DNA from 4 places in the Priestia sp. 10L35 genome. Region 2 is predicted to be linked to each of the others. Evidence: riboswitches for the same ligand, from Rfam matches in the RefSeq annotation. Region 2 holds a riboswitch; each other region holds the start of a gene.
What was found. A riboswitch is a leader RNA that binds a small molecule or an ion and turns the genes downstream of it on or off. The one in region 2 is predicted to bind cobalamin.

Region 1: it holds a riboswitch for cobalamin, as region 2 does, so the genes downstream of both, AC1DEF_RS12385 (cobyric acid synthase) here and nikA (nickel ABC transporter substrate-binding protein) in region 2, are expected to answer to the same signal.
Region 3: it holds a riboswitch for cobalamin, as region 2 does, so the genes downstream of both, AC1DEF_RS06705 ((2Fe-2S) ferredoxin domain-containing protein) here and nikA (nickel ABC transporter substrate-binding protein) in region 2, are expected to answer to the same signal.
Region 4: it holds a riboswitch for cobalamin, as region 2 does, so the genes downstream of both, AC1DEF_RS23785 (HoxN/HupN/NixA family nickel/cobalt transporter) here and nikA (nickel ABC transporter substrate-binding protein) in region 2, are expected to answer to the same signal.

The regions. Positions count from the first base shown of each region.
Region 1 covers NZ_JBFTKA010000003.1:269,585-274,711, forward strand. Annotated here, with positions in the region: gene AC1DEF_RS12380 (FecCD family ABC transporter permease) at 1-846, opposite strand, end outside; gene AC1DEF_RS12385 (cobyric acid synthase) at 1,052-2,578, opposite strand; cobalamin riboswitch at 2,671-2,850, opposite strand; gene AC1DEF_RS12390 (YdcF family protein) at 2,998-3,561, shown strand; gene AC1DEF_RS12395 (APC family permease) at 3,628-5,127, opposite strand, start outside.
Region 2 covers NZ_JBFTKA010000009.1:101,946-107,072, forward strand. Annotated here, with positions in the region: gene AC1DEF_RS24590 (CitMHS family transporter) at 1-18, shown strand, start outside; gene AC1DEF_RS24595 (GNAT family N-acetyltransferase) at 330-857, opposite strand; gene nikA (nickel ABC transporter substrate-binding protein) at 927-2,468, opposite strand; cobalamin riboswitch at 2,613-2,802, opposite strand; gene ftsZ (cell division protein FtsZ) at 2,805-3,809, opposite strand; gene AC1DEF_RS24610 (tautomerase family protein) at 4,169-4,558, opposite strand; gene AC1DEF_RS24615 (hypothetical protein) at 4,726-4,884, opposite strand.
Region 3 covers NZ_JBFTKA010000002.1:152,967-158,093, reverse strand. Annotated here, with positions in the region: gene AC1DEF_RS06715 (sirohydrochlorin chelatase) at 1-685, opposite strand, end outside; gene cobJ (precorrin-3B C(17)-methyltransferase) at 704-2,326, opposite strand; gene AC1DEF_RS06705 ((2Fe-2S) ferredoxin domain-containing protein) at 2,340-2,720, opposite strand; cobalamin riboswitch at 2,822-3,001, opposite strand; cobalamin riboswitch at 3,120-3,298, opposite strand; gene AC1DEF_RS06700 (hypothetical protein) at 3,445-3,603, opposite strand; gene AC1DEF_RS06695 (hypothetical protein) at 3,797-3,925, opposite strand; gene AC1DEF_RS06690 (M42 family metallopeptidase) at 3,954-4,991, opposite strand; gene AC1DEF_RS06685 (cation:dicarboxylate symporter family transporter) at 5,101-5,127, opposite strand, start outside.
Region 4 covers NZ_JBFTKA010000008.1:91,693-96,819, forward strand. Annotated here, with positions in the region: gene AC1DEF_RS23765 (hypothetical protein) at 1-98, shown strand, start outside; gene AC1DEF_RS23770 (type 1 glutamine amidotransferase domain-containing protein) at 25-549, opposite strand; gene AC1DEF_RS23775 (DoxX family protein) at 855-1,277, shown strand; gene AC1DEF_RS23780 (M20 family metallopeptidase) at 1,347-2,510, opposite strand; gene AC1DEF_RS23785 (HoxN/HupN/NixA family nickel/cobalt transporter) at 2,740-3,537, opposite strand; cobalamin riboswitch at 3,671-3,853, opposite strand; gene AC1DEF_RS23790 (organic hydroperoxide resistance protein) at 3,959-4,378, opposite strand; gene AC1DEF_RS23795 (undecaprenyl-diphosphatase) at 4,531-5,124, opposite strand.

The DNA.
Region 1 (5,127 bases), on a different contig from region 2:
GTGGGGGATAACTAAGCCAACAAATCCAATTGCCCCAGATACTGATACCGCAGCCCCTGTTAATACGGATGCACCTATTAAAATCATTCTTTTTTTCTTCTTTACGTCTATTCCCATAAACTGAGCGGATTGATCGCCAAATGCTAAGCCGTTCAGCTCTTTTACATGTAACAACAGCATAATTGTACCGATCAAAAAGAACGGCCCTAAAATTTGAATATGAGACCATCCTCTCATTGATACGCTTCCCATTAGCCAATATAAAACCTGCCTTACATCTTCTTCGGGAGAAAGAGCCACAATTAATGAAATAAGCGCGCTCATAAAGGATGATAAAATAATCCCCGCTAAGATGATGGTTTCATTGGCCAAATTGCCGCTTGCGAGTTTCGTAATACCAAAAACTAAAAGAAGAGTAATAAAACCAGATACAATGCCGACTACAGGCAGCGTGAAGATAGACAAACCAAAAATACTCCAATGAAAATAAATTGCCATGACAGAGCCAAGGGTTGCACCTGAGGAAACCCCAATCGTATAAGGATCGGCAAGCGAGTTTCTTAATAGCCCTTGAAAGGCAGCCCCTGCTATTGAAAGTGAAGCTCCTACTAAAAATGCCACCAGTACTCTTGGAAAACGAATTTGCCAAATGATTAAATCCATGTTTTCTGGACCGTGATATAAGGATAGCCCGGTAAGGTGGCCAATAATAATTTTGATTGTATCTCCTACGGTTAACGAAACTGTACCAATAAATACGCCCATAATTATCGAAGTACATACAATAAATAAACTGACTATGTATAAAATAGATGCTTTGTTAAAAAAAATACGTTTAAAAATCAATACGTTCAGCTCCTCTAGGAAACGAGGCGTGATGTTTTATATTACATTAACCATTCATTTTCCTGTCCATAAACCATGCTTCCACCATGCATTAAGTTGGAAACAATCATCTTTTATTTGTTACGAGTGCTAGACTGTTGAACTGGGCAACGTAGAATAGCGTACTAAAGTTCTTGGTAAAAAAACAAGCGAAAGCCTCTACAAGCTATACTTTTTGTGTTTGCTCCGGACTTTTATAGTTGTCTATTAACTGATACAGCTTTTCCATATCTACGGCTTCTCTCACATATGCTGCTGCTTTTGAAAAAGACTCCTCTTTTTGCAGGCGACTGTTGAATGTGTCCGTAATAGGCGGCAATTTTTTATGTTTACGAATTTGATTAAGCAAAGCTCTGCGCAAAGAATCGTTATGAAACACATCATGAACATACGTGCCAATGACATTGTCTTTAACCGTTCCTTCTTTTTCATGCTCTACCACTGCAAAAGCTTTCGTGGTGCTCTTAGAAACCGTCTTTCCCATATGAATTTCGTAGCCTTCAATCGAAACTCTTTCATTTTCTAACTGGACATACCCAGAAACTCTTTCTGTTTTTTTGCTGGTTGTCATAACCGTTTCCACTGGAAGCAAGCCCAGCCCTTTAATGGACTCAATCCGAGATTCTACTGCATCAGGGTCTGTAATTGTCTCCCCTAGCATTTGATATCCTCCGCAGATGCCAATGACGTGAACGTTCGTTGTGTTCAAGACTTGATTAATGGCTAGATCCAGGCCGCTTTCTTGTAAAAACTGAGCATCTTCAATCGTATTTTTGCTTCCTGGCAAAACAATTAAATCAGGCGTACCTAATTGCGACGGCTTGGTTACAAGCCTCACGTGACAGTCTTCTTCTAAGCTTAAAGGATCGATGTCTGTAAAATTTGAGATGCGCGGGTACGAGATAACCGCAATATCAATTTCTTTTAACGGATTCACAAGCGTTGAGTAATTTCTGAGTGATAACGAATCTTCCGCGTCAATTTCCACGTTGTTCATATAAGGAATAACTCCTAGAACCGGAACACCCGTGTATTCTTCAAACCACTTCAACCCTGGTTTTAAAAGTTCTAAATCTCCTCGGAATTTATTAATTAACACCCCGATAACTCTAGACTTGTGTTCATCTGGAAGCAATTGAAGAGTACCGACTAGGCTCGCGAAAACGCCACCTTTATCAATATCTCCTACTAACACAACAGGCGCTTCTGCTATTTTTGCAACACGCATATTTACGAGTTCCCGATCGTTCAAATTGACTTCGGCAGGACTTCCAGCGCCTTCAATCACAATTCGATCATAATGATTGGCAAGCTCTTTATAAGCTTCCGTGATAACGTTCAAACCTTCATTAAAAAATTCTTGCCGATACTGAAAAGCAAACATATTACGTAGCGGTTTTCCGTGAACAACTATTTGAGATTCATGATCACGAGTTGGTTTAATTAAAATAGGGTTCATATTGGTTGTTGCTTCTACTCCAGCCGCTTCTGCTTGAATTCCTTGCGCTCTGCCAATTTCTTTTCCATCCATTGTAATGTATGAATTAAGCGCCATATTTTGCGATTTAAACGGTGCAGTTTGATAGCCGTCTTCTTTAAAAATACGGCAAAATGCTGTAGCAATCATGCTTTTTCCAGCGTCTGAGTGCGTTCCTTGAATCATAAGCGGTTTTCCTTTTTTCACTTTTTCCACTCCCTACCACATAAAAAAACCTTAACTGTAGAAGTCAAGGTTTGGTCATGCGCTCATTAACACATTGTCTTGACTTATTTCTCCCACCGAAAAATAAGGGGTTTTTAAAAGCAGGTCTCCTGGCTTATGCTTCATTTTACTTCTGCACCCTTCCTAGCTTGACTAGTGGGTCTTTGCAGGTTCATCCACATTTACAGTAGCGGGGGCTGCACCGGATTTACACCGATTTCCCTATTATCCTCCTTAGAGGCACTTTTAAAATCATTTATTCTTTATTGTAACGAATTTTATAACCATTCACAATAACGATTTTCTTCTATTATTATATATTACTGTGTTTATACTTATTTGGGTCTCGTATGCTATAATAACAATTATTTTCCAAACATCTTATGGAATAGCTAGGAAGGTGCTCACAGTTGAAGAAAAAAATCATTTATGTCTTTATCAGCGTGTTTGTTCTTTATATAGCAATCATATCTTTTTGTATGTATCAAACTGCTCACAAGCCTGTTCCACAAAACGCAGATTATGTGCTCGTTTTAGGTTCTAAAGTAGATGGTGACCAAATGTCTCCTAGTTTAAAAGAACGAGTAAAGACGGCCTTATCTTATTTACAAGCCAATCAACAAACAAAAGTTATCGTAACGGGTGGAAAAGGATCCGATGAAGAAATTTCTGAAGCAGAGGCAGCCTATCGTTTTCTGCGGAAAGAAGGAATTAAGAAGAATCGAATTATAAAAGAAAATCAGTCAACTTCTACTTTTGAGAATTTTACTTTTACTAAACAGAAAGTTGATATTCAACACAAAAAAGTCGTGCTTGTTAGCAGTGATTTTCATTTATTTCGCGCCTCTATTATTGCCAAACGTCAAGGCTTTGACGTTTATCCTTTAGGTGCAAAAACACCAAATTCAATTAAACTTCAAGCCTACTTTCGTGAGTATGCTGCTATTTTAAAAACATGGCTGTTTGATAAATAAATAAATAAATAGAGTAAGTAGCTCTACAAATAAAAAACACGGCATGAATTCATGCCGTGTTTTTTATTAATCATCTGTATCGATAACTGCTTTTGGTAAACCTGTGTATTTCGCCCAGTAGAAAATACCAAGTGAAACAAGGGCAATTAAAATTAAGTCAAGCGGGTTGCTTAGCACACCTTGTCCTCCACCAAATGAACCTAGATAAGAGATAACAAGCATAATAATATAATAAGCAACTAGCCACCAAGCAGATTTAAGCTGCTGTGCAAATTTTACAACGTCAGTTGGTACGTATTTCTTAAACGCTACGTAGATAACAACCATTAGAAGCTGTGATCCTAGCAGCCAAGAAATTGTCGTCCACCCTGACCAATATACGATGTATGAACAGAAAATAAATGAAACAGGAGCAATAACGCTCATGCCTTTTAATTTAAAAGGTTTTTTAAGGTCTTTTGCATTTACTCTGAATGCAGCAGCTGAAATTGGCGCAATCGCATAAGACAGAATAAGTGCCACTGAACATACGTTTACTAGCGCTTCCCAAGAAGGAAATGGCAGTGTCCAGAATACGGACATTCCAAATGATAGCCATAGTGACGCACGTGGAATTCCTGTTTTCTTATCTACTTTTGAGAAACGTTTAAATAATGTTCCATTACGAGACCACGCATAAACTAAACGAGAAGTTGTATTCATGAAGATGTTCCCGTTACCGCCTGGTGATAAAATAGCATCAAAAATAACAAGCGTTACTAACCAGCCAAGGCCTAAAATAAGTGCAATATCTTTAAATGGTAAAGAGAATTGCTCTTGAATTGTTCCCCATCCTCCTGATAGCATATCAGCCGGGATGTTACCAATGAACAATACTTGCAGTGCTGTGTAAATAATCGCTGAAAGTACAATACAGATAATGAGCGCGATTGGAATATTACGCTGCGGGTTTTTAACTTCACTGGCTACAGAAACAATAGGGTGAAGTCCTAGGTAAGCAAACATAACGCCACCTGTTGAAATGGCTGCTTGGATACCATTAAAACCAAACGGAGCAAAATCGCCAGTTGTAAAGTTAGCTGATTTAAAGTGATAAGCCAACACGACGATAATTGTAAGAGGAACCGCATATTTGAACACAGATATAATGACATTTGACTTAGCAAATGCTTTTACACTTACGTAGTTAATGATAAAAAATAGTGTTAATAACGCGAACTGAAATAACCAGCCGATTGTAGTAGGCGATTCAGAACCATGTTTAGTTAGACCAGGAAGCCAAAACGCAACATACTGACGTACAGCCGTTACCTCGATGGCAATCAAACTTGTGTAAGCAATAATGGTAATGAATGAAATTAAGTAACCCACTAAATGACCATGTGAGTAAACCGGATAACGGATAATTCCACCGGTACGCGGCAGCGCTGCTCCAAGTTCAGCATACACTAAACCGATAAGTAAAATAATGACTCCGCCAATCAGCCACGAAAAACTTCCGGCCGGACCAGCCTTTGACGCTACGTTACTAACCGCAAATAACCAGGCGGAACCAAAAATAGCTCC
Region 2 (5,127 bases):
AATGCTATTTCCTTTTAGACTCTACCATAAAAAAGGAAGCCGACTACCATAAGGCAATCGGCTCACACATGTAGGATATTGATTTAACACTAACAAAGTACAACACAACACTAGTAATTATATAATATATTTCATTATTTTGAAAGCGATTTCATAGATATTTTTAAAAATATTTTGTTATTTGTTTTTCGTAGAAAAAAACCACGTTTCAGCCAATTCGAAACGTGGTTCTTTTCTGTAAGGACTTGCCCTACAGGCTATAAATGTAAGTACGTTCATTATAGCATGAGCTCTTATCTAGATTCCATGGTAATTACTGTATAATATCGTTACATTACGACCGGTTGTATTTTTCTGTCCATATGCAGCGTATTCCATGGCTCATCCTGTTCAGCAAGCCTTTCGATAAAACCTTGTGAAATCCAGAATGGGATAGCCCCCGGTAAAAAAGGATGAGTATGCAGATACAACGTGTCATAAAAATGATTTTGAGCAAATTGTTCCACTGCCTTTAACAGCTGCTGTCCAATGCCTAGACGCCGGTATGCTGGATCGACATAGCATTTTACAATCTCGGCTGCAGTTTTATGTTCATATCGCTTTTTTAATGCATGAAACCTTCCATCGTAAGCGTATAAACCAATTGTTCCAATTACTTGTTGATTTTCCGTGACAGCTGCAAAAAAAGCAGCGCCTTTCGCTTGAACATAATGTTCATTAAAATGAAGCAAATCCACAGAAAGCTGATTTTTTTCCAGCATAGGAAATAGCTCATTCCGCATATTCATGACAAACTGAATCACTTCAGCATCCTTTTCTTTTACTTCTTTAATTTGATACATTTGTACTTCTTGCACGTTTACTGTCACATCCTTTTATCTATCATTGTATCCTTTCTCTTTTTCCTATAGGAACAACGATATTGACTATGGCGTTACGTCTAAATGCTGAGTCAGCATATAATACTCGCTTGGATTTGTTGTCCAGTTTTTCACTTTTTGATTATAAGCAACAACAATGTTTGGATGTACAATCGATGACGTCAGCATTTCCCCATTAATCAAAGCGGTTGCTTGCTTGGCTAGCTGATCTCGTTTTGCGTCATCTACTGTTGAATTTAACTGTTCTATCATTTTTGTTAGCGTATCGTCATTAATCCGGCTGGCATTTAAACCACCGCCCGGCAAATAGTTCGTGCTTAAATAATAGCTGGCATCCCCTCTAGGTGCTGTGATAAGGCTGTACAATGCTAAATCCCAATCATCTTTTGCCATTACATATTCATCGCTGTCTTCAACTAGGTGAATCTTAATATTAATTCCTAACTCTTTCGCATTAGACTGTATAAGCTGAGCAATCAAAGGAAGTTCTGGCAATGAGCTGTATGTGACAAGAGAGAGGGATAATGGCTTTCCATTTTTGATTACTTTGCCATTTTTGAGTTGATAGCCTGCTTTCTCTAAATATTTTTTAGCATATGCTATTCCTTTTGTCTCACTAGCAGTATTATCAGCAAAAGGAAATTGGGGTAAAAATGGACCTCGAGCCGCTGCCGCTTGATTGTTCATTATGCTGCTGACAATTTCTTTCCGGTTCAGTAAGGTATCGATAGCTTTTCTTACAGTTTCGTCTTTTAATGCGTCATTGGTTTGATTATAAAGCAATAAATGAGTACGCACACTAGGTACTCCACTTACTTTGAAAGACGAATTCGCTTGTAAAGTGCTCAAGCTTTCTAAAGGCGGGCGATAAATAATATCGGCTGTTCCGGACTGAAGAGCCGCAACTCGCGCATTAGCATCTTCGTTAAATGCAAAGATCGCATTTTTCAATTTTACTTTCCCATTCCAATAATGTTCATATCTTTCTAACTTCACTTGATTTCCTTGATCGAAAGTCAAAACTTGAAATGGACCTGTGCCAATAGGCTTCTTAGCTATATTAGAAACATCAACATCTATAATAGCTGTGTTTGGATGCACTAACTCAGAAGGAAATTTAGGCATTGGTTCTTTTAATGTAATTGTCAGCGCATGACCGTTCGCTTTCATTTCTTTAATATTTAAAGCGTTTTTCATCGCATAACTTTGATCTATCGTTCTTTGAAGAGAAGACTTAACGGCATTTTCATCTAGCGCTTTACCATTTTGAAACGTAATATTCTTTCTTATCGTAAATGTCCACGTAAGACCGTTATCTTCCGTTTTCCACTTTTCAGCAAGCCAGGGCTTTATTTTTAAATCATTGCTGATTTTAACAAGCGTCTCCCCTACTCCCGCACGAACTGCTGTATAATTATCATCCGTATGAGGATCAAGCGTTGCAGATGTAAAATTAAATAAAAACGTCACACTTTTATCCGTTTTCTTTCTTTCTTTTATACTTATGCTCTCTTCATTAGGAGCGCAAGCAGTGAGGCAAAGTAACACAAGAAATATCATAGATACGAGTTTTTTATTATTTATCATTGATCTTTCCACCTTCTATTTTAATACACAAAAAAAGCACTTCTAAAAAGAAGTGCTTGTCTTCAAAACAAATTCAGATAAACGTATCCCTTGTTTATCTTATTTTTGATTCTGCCAAAACACCTCCCTATCCTCGTAGGTTATTGTGTGCTGCGATTTATGGCAGGTCTCCTGGCTTCAAGTCATTGCCTTATACCGCCTTCCCGTCTCTAAATAGACAGTGGCTTTTTGACATAAGGCTCCTTGTTACAGTGGCGGGACCGCTCCGGATTTGCACCGGATTCCCTTTTAAGGCAATTGAAAAACAATTGCCACCATAAAAACTGGTTATTTAATTTAGTAGCGTGCTCTTGAAACTCTAGAAGTAGAAGCTGATGGTGAAACATCTTCATCATCAAATCCAGTGGCAATAACGGTTACCATCATTTCGTCCTTTAAATCTTCATTAATCACGGACCCAAAAATCATATTTAAGTCCTGATCAGAAGCAGACGTGACAATATCTGCTGCTTCCTGTACTTCGTAAAGACTCAGGCTGCTGCCGCTCGTAATGTTCAACAGCACGCCTCTTGCTCCATCAATCGATGCATCTAGCAGCGGACTAGAAATCGCTTTTTTCGCTGCTTCAATTGCCCGGTCTGATCCAGAAGCTCGTCCGATACCCATAAGCGCAAATCCTTGATTAGACATGATTGTTTTTACATCAGCAAAGTCAAGGTTAATCAGCCCCGGAACAGCGATTAAATCTGAAATACCTTGAATACCTTGGCGAAGAACATTATCTGCTTCACGGAATGCTTCAAGCATAGGCGTCTTTTTATCGACAATTTCAAGCAAGCGGTCGTTTGGAATCACAATAAGAGTATCTACCGATTCATTCATCGCAGTAATACCGCCTACTGCTTGCTTCGTACGTTTATTTCCTTCAAACTTGAACGGGCGAGTGACTACTCCAATTGTTAAAGCATTTAGTTCACGGGCAATTTGGGCAATAACCGGAGCTGCTCCAGTACCGGTTCCTCCGCCCATGCCAGCTGTTACGAATACCATATCTGCGCCTTGCAGTACTTCTTGAATTTGTTCTCTGCTTTCTTCGGCTGCTTCTCTTCCCACTTCTGGATTAGCTCCTGCACCTAATCCTCGCGTTAAGGCCGCACCAATCTGCATTTTCACATCTGCTTTAGATAAGTTAAGCGCCTGAGCATCCGTATTAACGGCGATAAATTCTACTCCTTGTACACCGTGTTCAATCATACGGTTAACGGTGTTATTTCCTCCACCGCCGACCCCAATTACTTTAATTCGCACTAATGGCGATACATCTGCATCAAATCCAAACATTCTAAGTTCCTCCTCAATGATCAAAATTACTTTCTCTTATTATCCGAAAAAACACGTGAAGAACCTTTTACTCCTATGTTTAACGCGTAACTGTTCTTTTGTTTTACAGATTTTATACACTTCTCTTTTAACCTTTAAATCTTTACATCTTTATGTAAATTTATTGTTGTTCTAAAATTAGTACGCCGAACTCTTTTATGGTTTTTCCACTCAAAATGGCATATAAGCTTATTGTATCATTCATTTGACAGATGTCTGTATTTAATTTTGAGTAAGATGTGACTAAGAGAATAATATTTTTATAGACAAAATGAGAAAAAGCCCTTAGAAATAAGGGCTTCTCTAGATAATAAACCGTTTTATAATTTCCCAGTTAAGAATTGAGCCTCTCCCATGCCAAAGCTCCAGTCAGCATTACTGTTTTCAACAATCGAAATCATAATGTCGTTTGGCTGAATGCCGCAACTCTCTCCAAGCTCTTTTACAATTAATCTGTAAAGAGCTTGCTTTTGCTCTTCTGTTCGCTGTTTACTCGTTACACTTATAATAACCAAATCCTTGCTTCTCTCAAAGCCAAGACCTGTATCTTCAATAATCATTTCATGAGCAGGATGCTGATGTACAATTTGATAACGGTCGCGCTCCGGGACGCCAAAGGCTTCTAGCATCGCTCGGTGAGCAGCGTCTAGTAATGTTTTTAACTCTTTTTCATCTCTTCCTTCTATTACATCAAATCTAAGTAATGGCATACTAAGTAACCTCCAGCTTTTTGTCTAATATATTATTGCCTCATCATATCACAACTATCATTTGTAAAAAAAAGATATGCTATTCACAATGGGCTCTCTAGTGAAAGAGACCTCAAATGCTTCAATAAAAGCTCAACTTAACAAAAAGAAATGAGCAGTATAACGGCTCATTTCATTAGTACAAAAACATTTATAATAAGAGCTAAAATACATACAGATACAATGGCAATGAGTACGTTCATCACAAGGTTTTGCGAGGATGTTTTGGCTTGTTTTTTCATATCAGCCCGACTCATCTGTTGCTTTTCATGATCACTTTTAGACATCACGTAGCCTCTCCTATTCATCAAAATGTCAGCAGTGTGTAAATGATTTTTGAGAAACCTTGATCCAGTTCTTTTGTATAGACAGCAGCACATGCAGGTTATCACCAGTTATTTTAGCATGTTTTGTCAAATAAGTGGACTATGTAGCGCTTCAATTTATTATTCACAGCCAAATATATTTAAATTCGTTGCTTTTCTCTTCTTTTCTCGCTATTGTTTGAGAAGAAGGATAATTAGATACGA
Region 3 (5,127 bases), on a different contig from region 2:
AGCTAGCGAGCTTAAACTCAATGTTTTCATGCTGCATTTTATACTGCTTCACCATTTCTTCTAATCGCTTAATTAATACTCCTGTAAATAAGAAATACGGGAGAATAACCACTTTTTTAGCGCCCAATTTCAAACATCGCTCCACGCCTTCATCAATCAGTGGAGCGGTCACGCCCATAAAAGAAGTTTCAACGATTTTATAGTTTGTTTTTTCCCAAAGAAGGCGCGTAATTTTATATAAATCACTGTTTGCATCAGGATCACTTCCTCCTCGCCCTAAGACGATAACAGCCGTGTCTTCAGCTGGAGTTTCCAAATTCTCTCCTGATTCTTGTAATCTCGTTTTTAAAATTTCAAGGGCTTCTTCATGAACGCCAATGGGACGTCCGTATACGAAGTTTACGTGTGGATATTTTTCCTTAGCTTCATCTATAGCCGCCGGAATATGTATTTTAGAGTGGCCAGCAGGCAAAAGCATAATTGGAATTACAACTACATCTTTTGCTCCTTTTGCCACACATGTATCAATGCCTTGACTTACATTTGGGCGCTCAAATTCTAGAAAACACGTTTCTATTAAGATAGATGCGTCCCAATCATGCTTCATAGTCGAAATAAATTCGCGAATTTGATCGTTCCCTTCAGGATCTCTGCTTCCATGACCGACAAATAAAACTGATTTCATATAATGCCCTCCCATTTTTTAATCTCCACACGGAGCTGGTTCTACTTTTATTTTTGGTGTTATATCTTGATAGTCGAATCCATAAACGTTCTTCACACGCTTAAAGAATTTATGAAATCGCTCATTAGGATGACCTTTTTCTTTATATTCATGGACAATGTTCTCCACTATTTCAACAATGTCATCGGGTGCTATGCCTTCCGCCACAATTTGACCTGAATGCGCATTTCGTCCAACCGTTTTAGCTCCTAAAAATAAATCAAACGCACCTTTTCTATAGACAATGCCGATATCTTCTTGAACTGCGCCATAACAGGCCATACCGCATCCATTAATACCAAGCTTCAGCTCTTTTGGCATGTCCCTTCCCCCGAGGCGTTTTTGTAATTCTTCCGTATGTGGAATAGCATCGCTTTTTTCTCCATCACAAAAATCACACGCTTTAATTGTGAACACGTCTCCGACCGGAGATAGTAAAAAGGAAGCTGCTTGGAGCTTTTTAATAATCACATCTGGCTGGGCTGTTGGAATTTGCAGTTTGATTTGATGGTCAGGTGTATACTCCATCGTACCTTTTTCACCAACAACTTCTGCTAGTGTGGTCATTTGAACAGGCGTGAATTTCTTATTTGCAAGTCCTGGGCTAACCGCCACTTCGAAAATTGACTCTATTGGCTGATGTACGACCGCAGAAGTGGTTTCACCTAAAATTGCTTGAAGCGCTTCTTCTGCAAGAGCTCGTGAAGTTGCTGTTTCTTCTGATTTGGTCTGAACTGCTTCAATTGCTGAAGCTGTTTGCTCTACAGTCTCTTCTTGATCGAGAGCCCATGGTTCTGCTTCTTTTCGAAGTCGCTGATGCGGTCTTAGCGGCTGCTCCGTTTGGTTGAGGGTATATTTCCGCTGATACCCGCGCGGTGTAATCATTAAATCGTCGTAAAAGAACGTAGATGAATTTCCGACAACAACGGTAGTCAGCATGCCTATTTCGTGGTTTAACATGTCTTTTAAGTTAGTCATTACGACTTCTTCACGGTCACGATAAGCGCTTTTCACAAGACCAACAGGCGTATCAGGAGAACGGTACTTTAATAGAATCCTTTGCGCTTCAACAATTTGTCTTGTTCGTCTTCCGCTTTTTGGGTTGTAAAAAGCCACTACAAAATCTGCTTGTGCAGCTGCTTCAATTCTTTTTTCGATTAGCTCCCAAGGCGTAAGGTGGTCACTTAAACTAATCGTACAAGCATCGTGCATCACGGGCGCTCCAAGGAGAGATGCGCATGAATTGATAGCCGAAATGCCAGGAATTACTTCCAGCTCTACGCCCGTTTCTTTTTTCCAGCCTTTTTCAATCAACACTTCATACACAAGGCCTGCCATTCCGTATACTCCTGCATCTCCGCTCGAAATGACAGCTACGGTTTTTCCTGCTTCAGCTTGCTTTACAGCTTCCTGTGCACGGCTTACTTCTTCGGTCATTCCCGTACTAATAATTTGCTGATTCGTTAACAGTCCTTGAATTAATTCCACATAGGTTTTGTAACCGATGATCATATCACTTTCTTGAATGGCTTCTCTTGCTCGCTGTGTAATATGTTCAAAGCTTCCCGGCCCAAATCCAATAACTAACAGTTTACCTTTCATGCTAGCTCCTCCTTTATGCGTTACTCTTTACTTTGTCAATTCCCTCTATGGAGTCACTGTTTTCCGGAGAAACGAAACCATTTTGATCATATTCATAAATAAGCGATTCCTTTATACTGCAGCCTCCTGCTAAATGCTCTTCGACAATCCGGTGAGCCACGGTTTCAGTGACCTGCTTGTACCAATCTCCTGAAGGATAGACGATAGCTACAGGAGCATCTTTGCATCGTCCGTTACAGCGCGTACGCGTTGTATGAACCGTTTCATCCAAATCCAGTTCCGTCACTTTATTTCGAATAGCTTGTGTGGCTTCTTCTCCACCTTTTCTCATACAGCTGCTTCCATTACAAATCAATACGTGATGTTTTGTTCCGTTTAAGTTCCACGTCGTCACACTCATTCGCTCCTTTACTAAAAAAAGCGCCTCTATCAATGATAGAGGCGCAGAAAATTCAAACTAAGTTTTTGCACTTCCACCTATATCCCGTAGGGTAAGCTTCGCATTAGAAAAAGGCTGGTTTCCTGACTTCGATTCATCACTTGATTGCGCCTTCCCAAATACAGTGGCATATGCAATCAGCTCCTCTTCACAGTGGCGGGTACCGCGCTGGCTTCACACCAGACTTCCCATTTAACGCAATGTGAACATTGCGCACCTTTTTTGCACGATATGTAGTTTTTCGATACGAGAAAAACCCGCTTCGCTAATATGCGAGCGGGTAAAACGTCAGAATAAGAGTGTACACGAATGCCACTTTAAGCCAACGTTTCCCTTCCCGCTCCCCGGAGAAATAGAAACTTCACAATAAAGACAGGTCTCCTGACTTGTGTATCATTCTACTTGAGAACCTTCCCGTGATTTTTTCACAGTGGTTATACTCGTTCGTCCACACTTACAGTTGCGGGGGCAGTACTGGTCTTTCACCAGTTTCCCTATTAAGCCTTCTTGGCATCTTTACTGTTGCTGTTTGATATATATGAACCTTTTAAACTATCAGAATAATAGAAGTAACTACCATATCATAGCGTACATTTTTTTTTATTTCAACTCTATTCTTTTCGGAAGATACAAGCACCTATAAAAAAACAAGAGCATAAAGTCAGCTCTTGTTTTTTCATTATATAGCTACTAATGTTAAATGAGGATCATTATAATACACCACTTCTGAAAGAACTTTACAGCCATTTGTTTTGGCAAAAGCTTCTCTCGCCTGCTTTTCAGTTTCAAATTCAAACATTTTCATTTCTTTTCCAGCATATACCGTCAGTACCCACATGAAAAGATTCGCCTCCGATTATTGTAGTGATCGCTATATCCACATTATGCCGAAACCATTTCCTTTTGAAAACCCATTCTACAAAACTTGTCACAAGAAACTTTTAAAAATTTAAAAACATTTTAACTTCTGTAAATGAACAAAATGTACAAAAGGTTTAAGCAATATTATACCTCTTTAAAAAGGTGCTTTTTTAATCAACTGTTGCTTCACCAGTAAAAAATATATAGTATTTATTAAAAAAAGAAGCCGGACAGCCGGCTTCTTTTTTAGGAAAGGAAAGTACAGACATCACAATCACGTCCCGCTCTTTATTTTGCATAAAAATACACTAATTAAATATTGCTTTCTTAAAGCAGAACCATGTTCGATTGCACATAGTGATAAAGAAGCTTATACGTATGGTTTAATGAATCTTGATGCGTTCTCTCAAACGCATGAGAAGAATCAATTCCTGGACCAATTAAGCCGTGTACGATATCGTGTCCGGCACGAATAGCAGCAGAAGCATCTGATCCGTAAAACGGATAAATATCTAATTTGTACTGAATATCATGCTGCTTAGCTAGCTCCACCAAATGCTTTCTCAAACCGTAATGATATGGGCCGCTTGAATCTTTTACACAAATAGACACGGTGTATTCATCGGTAGATTGTCCATCTCCCATAGCACCCATATCAACCGCTAAGTATTCTACTGTTTGAGGCGTAATGTTCGAATTCCCTCCGTATCCAATTTCTTCATTATTTGAAATGAGAAAATGCGTAGTGTATGGCAGTTCGATCTGTTCTTCTTGAATTGTTTTTATGAGCTGAAGCAATAAAGCTACGCTTGCTTTATCATCGAGATGACGAGATTTAATAAAACCGCTTTTTGTTATTTCTACACGAGGATCAAACGAAACAAAGTCGCCTACTTCAATTCCAAGGCTGCGAACATCTTCTGCGCTATGTACTTTTTCATCCAATCGAATTTCTATATTTTCTTGATTTCGCTCAGCTTTCCCTGCATCTTTATACACATGAACAGATGTTTGATGCATAAGGATGGTTCCTGTAAATACTTCTCCTGATGAAGTTTCAATTTCACAATATTCTCCTTCAATAGAATTGTAGCGAAACCCTCCAATCAAGTCGATTTTCAGACGTCCACTCGGTTTGATTTCTTTTACCATAGCACCTAATGTATCGACATGAGCCGTCAGCATGCGGTGGTGATCTGTATCTTTACCGGGAATAGTAGCGACTAAGCCTCCTTTTCGATTGCGATACGTTTGAATATTTAGCTCTTTTATATAGTCTTCGACAAATGAAATTACCTTTTCTGTATTTCCAGAAGGACTGGGAATCGAAACAAGCTTTTTAATTAACTGAACAGTTTCCGTCATTATGACACTTCCTTTGTCTCTCATTTCTTTTATTTTACCATATGTTTCAAAAAAGATAACAGTCAGCTCCAAACAAAACAAGCCGGGCAGCTGCCCAGCTTGTTTTGTTTTAAGCTATGTTTGATTTCTTTAATTC
Region 4 (5,127 bases), on a different contig from region 2:
CCAATGTGGTTTCGGCTTTTTTTCTTATTGCTCTGCTAGTACATCAGCAAATGCTTTTGCATAAGGAGGAAGGTCTGGCGGACGGCGGCTTGAAATAATGTGGCCGTCGATTACGACTGCTTCATCATGCCAAATAGCTCCCGCATTTTCCATATCATCTTTGATTCCTGGCGTACTTGTTACGTTTCGGCCATCTAAGATTTTTGCAGAAATTAATACCCATCCTGCATGGCAGATTTGGCCGATTGGCTTTTGCTGTTCATCCATATGACGAACCATTTCAATTACTTCAGGATAGCGGCGCAGTTTATCCGGCGCCCAGCCCCCAGGTACTAAAATAGCATCATATTCAGCTGGATCAACATCTTTAAACGCGTAGTCCGATACGGCTGGAACACCGTATTTCCCCATGTACGTTTCGTTTGCTTTTTCTCCAACTAAATGTACTTCTGCTCCTTCTTCTCGAAGACGCATCACTGGATACCATAGTTCTAGATCTTCAAAGTCTGCACTAACAAGCGCAATAACTCTTTTATTTTCTAAACGCATCGTAACACCTCCGCCATCAGTATAGCATGTTGGAGAATAAGATTGAAAATAAGGGACTAACTTGTACATAATTAAAGGATTTTTCAAGTGATCTTCAGAAAATTTTTGTATGCCAAATGGTCTAATTTTATATTTCCACTTGACTAAGGACAAACATCACACTACAATGTGTAGTGTGATGTTCATAATGTTATAAAATTATCCAAATAAGAAAGACTTTCTGATTTAATTGCTACATTTCTTTTTTCGGGCTTTAACACTACATAATGTAGTGTTTTTCAAATACACTTAAAGGAGGAAGTAAAGTGAATAAAAACGTCGAAATTGGTTCACTTATTATTCGTTTAGTATTAGGTTTTACATTTTTAGTACACGGCTTTCAAAAATGGCAAGGCGGGATTGAAAATACAGTAGGGTTCTTCGATAGCTTAGGAATCCCTGGTTTCATGGCATATATTGTTGCAACCATTGAACTTGTAGGTGGGATTCTTATTATTCTTGGCCTAGCAACAAGAGTCGTATCTGCTTTATTTGTGGCAGTTATGCTTGGCGCCATTTTTACAGCCAAGCTTAAAAGCGGATTTGTTGGCGGGTTTGAATTTGATATTGCCTTAATTGCCATGTCTGCTCACTTATTTCTTGCAGGAAGCCAGTTCCTTGCTCTTGATGCAGTGGTATTCAAAAAGAAAGAAACTGCCTTTTCTCTTCAAGAAGAAAGCAGTAAATAAAAAAAGAAAGCTTATACTCTCCCAATATAAGCTTTAAAATTAGTTCCCGCCGTTTGAGGCGGGCTTTTTTTATATTTGCAGCAGCAAATTCGCAAATAAAGAAGAACGCTCGGACAACGTATCAATTTGAATATGTTCATATTCTGCATGTATTCCTTTTCCGCATGCTCCTAATCCATCCAGCGTGGGAACTCCAATGGCCGCTGTAAAATTGCCATCACTTCCGCCGCCCACAGCTGCTTCTTCCAATTTCATACCCAGTTTCGCCGCGATTGACTGAGCGCATTCAAATAGCTCTTCCGTTTGTTTAGACTTGACCATCGGAGGACGATTCATGCCTCCCGTTACTTCGAGCTTAATCCCTTTTAAAATGGGTGTTAAATTCAAAATAATATCCGTCATGCGTTTTGCTTCTTCTTCTGTAGAAACACGTAAATCCACGTGCGCTTCTGCATATTCCGGCACTACATTTGTACCGCTGCCTCCCGTAAATGTCCCAACGTTCACCGTTGTACCTTTTTCATAATCTGTTAAGCCCTGCAAGAAAATCACTTGGCGCGCCAGCTCTTCAATCGCATTGATTCCTTCTTTGTGGTGATTACCCGCGTGTGCTGCTCGTCCCCATACTTTTACGGTGAAAATCCCCGCTCCTTTGCGTGACGTTTTTAACGCACCTGAACCCGCCACCGCTGGTTCCGCTACTAGCACTGCTTCACTTCTTTGTGCTTCTTCTTCAATGTATTTTTTAGAAGAAATTGACCCAATCTCTTCATCCGAATTACAGAAAAACACAATTTTTTTATCGAGCGATAAGCCAAGCTCTTGAATCGCTTTAATCGCCCATATAGATTGTACAATGCCGCCTTTCATGTCTAAAATTCCCGGACCATACAGCTTGTTTCCCTCCGTTCTTAGACTCAGCCTCCCCTTTTCCCATACCGTGTCAAAATGACCGATAATTAAAAGCTGCTTTTCTCCTTCTCCAATCGTAAATTTCAAGTGGTTTCCTACTTCTTTTTCTTCTATGATTTCGTACCCTACCCCTAACCGCTTTTGAAACAGCTGCGTTAAATACATTCCACACTGATCTACTAACTCTTTACTGTAGGACGGTGATTCTTTTTTCACAAATCCAATTAAATCTTCAAGCATATCTTGTTCGTGTTCTTTTAAATAACTAAACACGCTTTGTTCTACCATTACCTGACTCAAATCAATTCCTCCTCCAAACAACCCCTGCTGCTTGCATTAAATGCTTTTATTTATTTTACGTATAACTATGTTCTACGTTTCACATAACGACCTTAAATTATCCTTAATTATAATGGTTTTCAGACAATTTTCCATCCTTTAAATACAGATAATACTTTAACTTATTCATAACCGACCGAAAATAGCCATAAACTTCAACAAATTCATACAAAAAAGCTTCAATCTTCAACAGATTAAAGCTTTCGTTTGACTAATTGACATTTATTTTAATATTTTTCCCTTTTGACTTCACACTCACAAAAACAAACATAGACACTAAAAAAATAAACAGAATAACGCCAACCATTTCAAAGTTTACTTCGGCCCATGGGTTAAAGAAAGTGAATGCTAAATAGAACGACACACCATACGCGAGGACAACAATAACCCAGCCCATCAAGCGGGAAGCAGATTGTCCAAATTTACTCGATTCATTCACCATTTTATGTACAATCATCGAATCGATTGTATCTGTAAGCATCATGCCAAACATAAACACTAGTCCCAACAAAAGTGGCGTATACTTGCCTGCGTTCCCTACAGCTAGAGACCACACGGCCGTTTGACTGACCGTTTCGGCTGCTAAAGCGAACAATGCCCCTACAAGAATAATTAAAAAAGGATTCGTTGTTCCTTTTGCGATTTTCGGAATAAACTTCCCTTTTAATCCGCTCAGCTGAAACTCTTCTTCTTTATTTTTAGTTCGAAGCAAATGATATGTGTTTAATGTTCCAATCAGAAAGAGAGAGATAATGGATACCCAAGATGCAAAATGATCAAAATATGATGGAAACGTAAAATTCTTCATCACCACGCCCAGCACCCCGGCCGTGACGGCCACCATTCCTCCATGACCTAGTGAAAACAGCGTTCCAACCCACGGGGCAAAACGGCTGCCCATTCTCCAATTATATCGGGTCTGGCCATCAATAAAAGCTAAGTGATCTGCATCCAATCCGTGCCTGATTCCTAATAAAAAGACAAGTAAAAAAACTGATAAACCTTCCATTTCCTACACTCCTTTTTTTAAAATAAAACGTAAAAAAGCCTCAATTCTATAGAAATTGAGGACGTGTCGGCATATGAAAATAAACAGCAATTGCTCACTGCGTACCTTGATACACCGCCTCTTTCCTAGAAGAGTCAAGTGTACAGAATAGGTAGGTCTCCTGGCTTGAGATCATCATTTTCTACCGCCTTCCCCATTTTGAGTGACGATAAGATAGAAAACTCCCTGCTTACAGTGGCTGGACCGCTCGAGATTTGCACTCGATTCCCTGTTACCTCTTACGCTATGTAAGAGCACCTAAACTGTGCGAATGATTCATTTTCTTCCTCATTATACTAGTACCGCTTACAAATGAATAGAGAAAATTCAAATAAAAAAGCCCTGCTAAGCTTTACATGCTTAGCAGGGCTTTTTAAAGCAATTAAACTACTTCTACCGTTACGTCTACGTTGCCGCTGATTGCTTTTGAATACGGACAGTATGAATGAGCTAGGTCTACATATTTTTTCGCTGTTTCTAAATCTAAGCCTTCGATATGTGCTTCAAGCGCTACTCCAATTTTCACTCCTTGATCAGCTTTATCAGGAAGCAGCTGAACAGTAGCTTTTACTTCACTGCTTTTGATTTCTACGTTATGTTTTTTCAACATAAATTCTAACGCGCTGTTGAAACAAGCACTGTATCCAGCTGCAAACAGCTGCTCTGGGTTTGTTGCTGTTGTTGCTTCTCCACCAAGCGCTGGAGGTGTTGCAACGTCTAAGTTAAAGATGTTATCTAAAGAGTGAACTTCTCCTGTTCTTCCACCTGTGTTAACGACTGTTGTTTCATATAAAGCTTTCATGTATAAACCTCTCCTCTTTTTCATTAATTTTATTAAAAGTTTTTTATTTGTCGTTTCTGTGATTTAATTGTACACAATTTAATTTTAAAAAACAAGTATTAAATACATTAAAAATTTCCCAATAAAAAAAGCCGCGTATTTGCGACTTTTTCTTAATAATATTGAGACTGTTCGTCATAAGCTGATTTTCGAAAAATAGACAAGTTGGTAATGGACCTCATCAGTTTCGTATTAAAAATAACATAATGAATAAACAGCGCCAGCACGCAGCCTAAAACGGCTCCTGTTAACACATCGAATGGATAATGAACGCCAACCCATACGCGTGAAAAGGCAATGAGTACGCCCATGACAACCCACATGCGTCCTGAACGTTTGAAATGCAGCCAAATGGTAAAAGTGATAACTAATGCAGATGTAGCATGATCGCTTGGAAATGAAGAATTTGCGGCGTGATCAACAAGCTGATTCACGTGGTGAGAGATAAACGGACGATCTCGATAAGCAAATAAACTAATCACTTTATTGATAATGACTCCTGTGGCACAAGCACACAAAGCTTGAAATGCTACAACACGGCTGCCGTTTTTATTAATAAGTAAAAACAAGCCGAGTAAAACGATAAGTACATACTGGGCATAATCTGCAAAGAATACCATCAGCGAATCTAGAGGCTTTACGTGTGAGGCATACTGATTCACCGCGTGGAAGATGGTATAATCTACTGAATTAATAGCTGATAACATAAT